One region of the Streptomyces sp. NBC_01571 genome, then DNA from elsewhere that is predicted to be linked to it. Evidence: riboswitches for the same ligand, from Rfam matches in the RefSeq annotation. Region 1 holds a riboswitch; each other region holds the start of a gene.
What was found. A riboswitch is a leader RNA that binds a small molecule or an ion and turns the genes downstream of it on or off. The one in region 1 is predicted to bind cyclic di-AMP.
Positions count from the first base shown of each region.

Region 2: it holds a riboswitch for cyclic di-AMP, as region 1 does, so the genes downstream of both, OHB41_RS23045 (M23 family metallopeptidase) here and OHB41_RS52565 (C40 family peptidase) in region 1, are expected to answer to the same signal.
Region 3: it holds a riboswitch for cyclic di-AMP, as region 1 does, so the genes downstream of both, OHB41_RS07635 (C40 family peptidase) here and OHB41_RS52565 (C40 family peptidase) in region 1, are expected to answer to the same signal.

Region 1 covers NZ_JAPEPZ010000001.1:1,518,763-1,521,017, reverse strand. The annotation lists gene OHB41_RS06880 (hypothetical protein) at 1-856, shown strand, start outside; cyclic di-AMP (ydaO/yuaA leader) riboswitch at 1,016-1,190, shown strand; gene OHB41_RS52565 (C40 family peptidase) at 1,247-2,255, shown strand, end outside.
Region 2 covers NZ_JAPEPZ010000001.1:5,129,144-5,131,398, forward strand. The annotation lists gene OHB41_RS23045 (M23 family metallopeptidase) at 1-967, opposite strand, end outside; cyclic di-AMP (ydaO/yuaA leader) riboswitch at 979-1,136, opposite strand; gene OHB41_RS23050 (PP2C family protein-serine/threonine phosphatase) at 1,387-2,255, opposite strand, start outside.
Region 3 covers NZ_JAPEPZ010000001.1:1,683,391-1,685,645, forward strand. The annotation lists gene OHB41_RS07625 (ATP-dependent Clp protease proteolytic subunit) at 1-172, shown strand, start outside; gene OHB41_RS07630 (hypothetical protein) at 180-485, shown strand; cyclic di-AMP (ydaO/yuaA leader) riboswitch at 853-1,016, shown strand; gene OHB41_RS07635 (C40 family peptidase) at 1,020-1,493, shown strand; gene OHB41_RS07640 (LysE family translocator) at 1,558-2,229, opposite strand.

The sequences.
Region 1 (2,255 bases):
CACGCTGTACCGGATCGTGTCGTTCGTCGGACGCACCCTGCGCGGCGAGTGGCACGGCATGGTCGTCGAACCGTTCCGGCAACTCCTGCGCCGCGGACTGTCCGGACTCGTGCTGGCCTTCGTGGCCGCCTTCGGGGTCATCTTCTTCCACGCGATCGCCCAGCACCCGGCCGGCGCCACGGTGGTGCGGCTGACCGGCGGTGTCAAGGCGTCCCTGCCCCTGCCGCTGGCTCTGCTGCGTACTCCCGTGTCGCTGTACGTGCCCGCCCTCGACCTTCCGGTGTGGGCGGGCATCACTCAGCTGTTCCTCGCGTTCGCCCTCGCCGAACTCGCCCTCGGCCGGGCGCGGACCCTGGCCATCGCGTACGTCACCACGCTGGCGGGCACCCTCACCGTCCGCGTGATGATCGCGATGGGCCCGGGCTGGTGGGGCCTTGGGCTGCCCCCCGAGATCGGGCAGGTGCTGGACACCGGCCCGTCCGCCGCGGTGGTGGGCCTGTTCACCTATCTCGCGGTCGTCCGACGGGCGCCCGTGGTGTTCGCGCTCACCGGTGGCTCGATGGTGTGGGAGTCGATCGTCAAACCCAATCTGGCAGGTCGGGAGCACCTGATCGCCGTGGCCGCCGCGATCGTCCTGGGACTGCTGCACGGGAGCTGGCGAAGACCCGTGCGGGCCCTGACGGTCCTGCTCCAGTCGCGCCGAGCGGCCGATCGACCGACCGGCGGATCGGACCAGTTCGAGCCCCCGGTCCCAGCGTCCGTGGCGGAAGCGCCGGCCGTGGCGGAGTCACCGGCCCTGGCGGACCCGTCGGATCCGGCGTATCGCGCCGAGGAGCCACGGGCGCAACTGCGCTGACACGGGCGCCGCGGTGAGCGGACTCACCCGAGATCGGGAGTACGACGAAGGTCACAAATACATATCGGACACTTCGCACTTCAATCTTCACGTGAGGCACACAAGTTGGCTAAGTTGGCGACAGGCCACACGACTTCCTCCGGCGAACCTCGCCGGGTCGCTTGGCCTCCGCCTAATCCGGTGCGGCCTCCTGGCCACCGGAGCCGGGGACCCAACCGAACCCTGGGGTGAATCGGCCCAACTGCCCGACCGGGCAGAGGCCGTAGGGCATACCTTCCGGATCCGTCCGCCCGAACCCGACAGCTAACTCGGTAGGCGGAGCACGGAAGGAGTACGTCTGCCATGGCGCCGGAACGCACCCCGGGCCCTGGAGGCAGCAGCCTCCCCGGCATGCCCCGCTCCGCACCCGCGACGGTGGCCCGCTCCTCGGCGGACCTCTCGCAGAGCCCCAACTCCGCGTCGCTCGGCGGAGACGACGGTCCGAGCCGCGAAGAGGTCCAGCAGCGCATCAGCTCCCTCTACGACCGGGCCGAGACAGCCACCGGGAACTACAACGCGACCCGCGCGATGACCTCCGGTTCGCGTAAGCGCGTCAACCCGGCCCGGGACAACGGGCGCAGGGGGACCGACGCCGCCCTCGACGACGTCTCCCGGCCCTGGTTCGACGTGGGACGTGCCCAGTTGGGCCCGACCGTGCCGGCGAGGCTGCCGGCCGACAGAATGCCGAAACGCGCGGCCGAAGCGCGTCCCACGCCTCCCGTGAAGCGCCTGGAGGGCGGACCCTCCGCTCGCGCCCTGGAGACCGCGGGGCGCCCCGTGCCGGAGCTGACCGCCGGACCGGGAGCGGGCCCCGTGGCCGAGTTGACCGCCGGACCGGCGGCCGGGCCTGTGCCGGAGCTGTCCTCCGGGAGGGCCGTCGCGGCGCTGCCGGCCGGGACCGGGGCGCGACAGGAGGCCGTCATGGCCCTGCCCGCGCCGGCCGCGGAGTCCGGCCACTCCTCGTTGAAGAACCGCAAGGAGCAGAACCGGCGCAAGCTCGCACTCGCCCGGGAACTGCTGTCCCGTCACGTCGTCCAGCAGCGGAGCGCCCCGATCGCGGCGATCGAGGCGCGGCCGGCTCCGGAGGTCTGGGCCGCCCCGGAGGAACAGACCCGCCGCGAGGCCGAGGAGCAGTGGCGGCGTCGGCAGTCGGCCGGCCTGGCCATGGGCGCACCCGTGGACACGGCCGCACATGCGGGCATGGGCGCACCCGCCGGTACGGACGCGTCCCTCGGTACGGGCATGCCCCTCACCTCGGACATGACGTTCGCCCCCGGCACGGCGTTCGGCTCGGATGCTGCGTCGGCCGTGGGTATGACGTTCGCGTCGGGCACGGCGTTCGGCTCGGATGCTGCGTCGG
Region 2 (2,255 bases), 3.6 Mb from region 1:
CCAGGTGGAGGTGCGGCCCGGTCACGTTGCCGGTCGCGCCCACCCGTCCGATGACGTCGCCCGTGCCCACCTTCTGCCCCACGCTGACGCTGATGGACGACTGGTGGCAGAACCACAGCTCCGTGCCGTCGTCGAGGGTGAGGATCGTGCGGTAGCCGTACGCGCCGGCCCAGCCCGCCTCCGTGACGGTGCCGCTGTGGATCGCCTTGATCAGCGTGCCCGTGGGGGCGGCGAAGTCGAGGCCGGTGTGGTACCCGGAGGACCACATGGAGCCGGCGTCGCCGAAGCGGGAGGTCAGGGTGTACGAGGAGGTCGGCAGCGAGTAGCTCTTGGCGAGCTCCGCGAGGCGCGCGGCCTCGGCCTTCTGCTTGGCCTCCGCGTCCGCCTTCTTCTTCGCGGCGGCTTCCTTGGCCTTGGCCTCGTCCTGCTGCTCGGCGGCCAGCGCGACCGCCTTCTTCGCGGCGGCCGTCTCGGCGGCGGCCTGGGCCGCACTGTCGACCTGGTCCTGCTGGGACTCGGCCTGCTCCATGATGCGGGCACGCAACGCCTCCCCGGCGTCCGCGTTGCCCTGGGCGGCGTCGGCGCTGGTGAGACCGGCGCCGGTGAGCGGGGTGGAGGAGCCCTTCGGCGTGCTGGAACCGCCATCGGAAATCAGGGCCTTGGCCGACTGGGTGACCGAGGAGAGGTCGGGCAGCGAGATCGACACGGGCGGCTTGCCGGGCGCGGCGGTGGCGATGCCACCCGCACCGACGGCGGCCAGGACACCGACGCCGAGGACGGTGGAACTGCGGGCGAGCCCGCCCCCTCGCTGCTTGGAGACGCGGTGCCGGCCGCGGACGGGAGCGACGGAATCCGCGGTGGGGTTCCACTCCTCCCAGGGGCCCTCGTCGTCGCCGCGGGAGTAACCGAAAGTCTGGGTCTCGTTCGGCGCGAACGAAGTGGGCTGGGCAGGCCGGTTGGACGCCACGTGGGCGCGCTCCTTTCCTTCCTTCTCGCCTACCGGGTTAGCTGACGGGTTCGGAGCAGGAAGGTCTCCTACGCGCGTCAACCCACGGTGTCTCCACCGTGAAAGACGCTCGATTCACCCCAAGTTGGTGGTTCCCCGGTTCCCTCGCGGGATTCGGCGCGTGCGCACGGAGCCGTCTCTTGTGACGGCTGGGACGACCGCGCTGCGTTATCGAACGTTAATAGACTCCGGTACCGGATTCCAAGCCGTTCACGCTGATCATTGCGCTCTCTTGGCCAGGACTTACGGGCATGAGCGGCGGAAAACGGGCGAGTTGACCCACCCTCCCCCACGAGCCCGTCTTTGACGATGCGTCAGGCGTTGTGCGGAGGGACACCGTCCGGCTACCCCTCGTCACAACGATCAAGGAACGCCGCCGCCTACCCGGGACGCCGTACGGCGAGCAGCGCCATGTCGTCCGAGAGCGCGCCGCCCGTGTGCCGTCGGACCCCCGACGCGAGCGCGGCCAGCAGGGCGTCCAGGTCGCGGAAGGTCCGTCCCTCGAGCCGTTCGGCCGGCTCGTAGAAGTTCCCCCGGCGGTCGCGCGCCTCGGACAGCCCGTCCGTGTGGACCAGCAGTGTGGAGCCGGGCGGGAAGTCCGCCGTCTCCGTGCGGTCGGGCCAGGAGCCGAGCTCGCCCATGCCGAGCGGCAGCGCGGGGTCCGCGGCGTCGAGCGTGGCCAGCGTGCCGTCCGCGTGCAGGAGCAACGGCGGCGGATGGCCGCGGTTGACGATCCGTACCGCGTCGCCGTCGTGCGGGATCTCCGCGAGGACGGCCGTGGTGAAGCCCTCGAAGGCGTCCAGGCCCTCGCGCCGGGTGCCCTCGCGGGCCAGCGCCCGTTCCAGCCGCTGCGCGACCGCCTCCACCGTCGTCTCCTGCTCGGCCGCCTCCCGGAACGCCCCGATGACCACCGCGACGGCGGCCACCGCGCCCATGCCCTTCCCGCGGACGTCGCCCACCACCAGCCGTACGCCGTGCGGGGTGTCCTGCACCGCGTACAGGTCGCCGCCGATGGACGCACCCTCCTGGGCGGCCTCGTAGCGCGCCGCGACCTCCAGGGCACCGATCCTGGCCTCGGGCTCCGGCAGCACGGCGCGCTGTGCCGCCTCGGCGATCTGGCGGGCCCAGGCGAGCCGTTCGTCCGAGCGTCGGACGAGGACGTTGATGAGGACGGCGAGGCCGACGACGGTCGCCACCGTGACGACCTCGGTGATCGAGCCGATCCCCATGCGCAGGCCGGACCTGAGAC
Region 3 (2,255 bases), 160 kb from region 1:
CGTACGGCACACGGGGCAAAATCCCGAACAAGTCGCCGCCGACATCGAGCGGGACACGATTCTGGACGCGCAGGCCGCGCTGGCGTACGGGCTGGTGGACGGGATCATCCCGAGCCGCAAGAACTCGCGCACCGCGCCCGGTGCGGGGAACGCCACACCCGACGCGAGGTGATCCGCCGATGGTGCCCGAACTGCCTCCGCTGCCCGCACTGACACACGCCGAGGCCGAGCTGATAGACCGCTACCTCGACGTGGTCGACCTGGTCGGCCGTATCAACCCGGCCCGCCCGGGAGACACCTATCGCGGGCTGCGCGCCGCCCAGGCACTCGTCGGCAAGGCGACCGCGCTGCGTGACGCCCTGGCCCTGATGCACCAGCGGGGCGAGAGCGAGGTGCACGCGCCGACCCTGGCGCAGGCCCTGCGAGTTCTGGACGGCGAGCGGCGGGCCGCCCGCGTCACCCTGCCGCCCGACTCCGGCAGTTGAGGCGTCCACGCCCGGGCCGACGCTCACGCCGATCTGCGGAGCGCCCGGCCCGGGTTTCAAACGGACCAGTCGGCGTACCCCCCAATGGCGTAGACGCGCGTCCTTCCGGGTGGCCCCGGAAGTTGCGCAACACGCGTAGCCAAAAGGCGGAATGAAACGTTCCGTTGCTGGTAAGGGCGTTGCCGACGTCCCCAAAACCCCTCGAACAGAGGAGTGTCCACCCGAACGGGTGAGTGGTGAGTAACCCCACAAATCACCGGTTCCGCTCGGATTTTCCGACACCCATGCGTGAAGATCCCTTCCGACGACAAGCCCCCGCCACACCGGCGGGGCGGTCCGGGCGGACGCCGAGTCCTGCCGCCGCCCGGATGACCGGTCGACAGATGTGCATCGGCAGGAGTGGAGGACCCAGCAAGACGGGCCGCCGGAGAGATCCGGGCGGTCCTTGGGGTGAAGCCGCGTACGCGGCCGGGCTACTTCGCCAGCCCGAATCCGACAGGTCATCCTTCACAGGCGGTTGACGAAGGGTTGCGCATGACTGCGCTGAATCGTGTCCCGTCGCTGTTGACCCGGGCCGGTACGGCCTCGGCTCTGACCATCGCCGCCGTGGGCGGCAGCCTGGTGGTCCCTGGCGTCGCAGCCGACGCCGAGGCGGCCACACCGGCCACGAGGGCACTCCAGGTCGCGGCATCCAAGAAGGGCGCCCCGTACAAGTACGGTGCCACCGGGCCGCGCCGCTTCGACTGCTCCGGGCTCACCCTGTACTCGTACAAGAAGGCGGGCAAGAAACTGCCTCGTACGGCCGCGGGGCAGTACAACAAGAGCCACCACATCTCCGCCTCGCACCGCAAGGCCGGTGACCTCGTGTTCTTCCACTCGGGCCGGAACGTGTACCACGTCGGCATCTACGCCGGGAAGGGAAAGATCTGGCACTCCCCGAAGAGCGGGGAGGTCGTGAAGCTCCAGAAGATCTGGACGAGGAGCGTCTGGTACGGCCGGATCAGCTGAACCTGACCGGGTGGGGCGGCGGCGCCGGGGCCGCCGCCCCCGGGGGCACGAACCCTGGAGGCCCTCAGGCCGTCAGGGGCTCCAGGAGGAGCACCAGGCCGAGCACCGCGAGCGCGCTCCCGGTGACCGCCTCCACGGCGCGGGCGGCCCGCGGCCCGCGCAGCCACCGGCCGAGCCGGTCGACCAGCAGGGTGACCGCCGGGAACCACACCAGGGCGAGGGCCACCACGATCAGGGCCAGCACCAGGGTGCGGGGCATCGCGGGGCTGCCCGCGGGCACGAACTGCGGCAGCAGGCTCAGGAACGTGATCGGCGCCTTCGGGTTGAGCGCGTTGGTGACGAAGCCCTGCCGCAGCGGCCGGCTCCCCTCCCCCGGCACGCCGGGCCCGGCCTCGCCGGGCGGCGTCCCGCCGGACACCGCCGAGCGCTCCCGGTCCGGCTCCCGGTCGCGCCGCCGTCGCAGACCGCCCAGAGCCCGCGCACCGAGGTACAGCACGTAGCCGCCGCCGAGGAGCTGCAGCGTCCGGAACAGCGCGGGCACGGCCGCGAGGACGGCGGCGACGCCGGCGACGGCCAGCGCCGTGTGCAGGAGCAGGCCGCCCGCGACCCCGAGCGCGCACGCCACTCCGGCCCGGCGGGAGACGAGGGCGTTGCGTACGACGACGGTGAAGTCCGCGCCGGGCATGGCGACCATTCCCGCGGCCACTCCGGTGAAGGCGATGAGCTGTGCGTCCATGGCACCAGCCTGTCTGTATCAGGCCT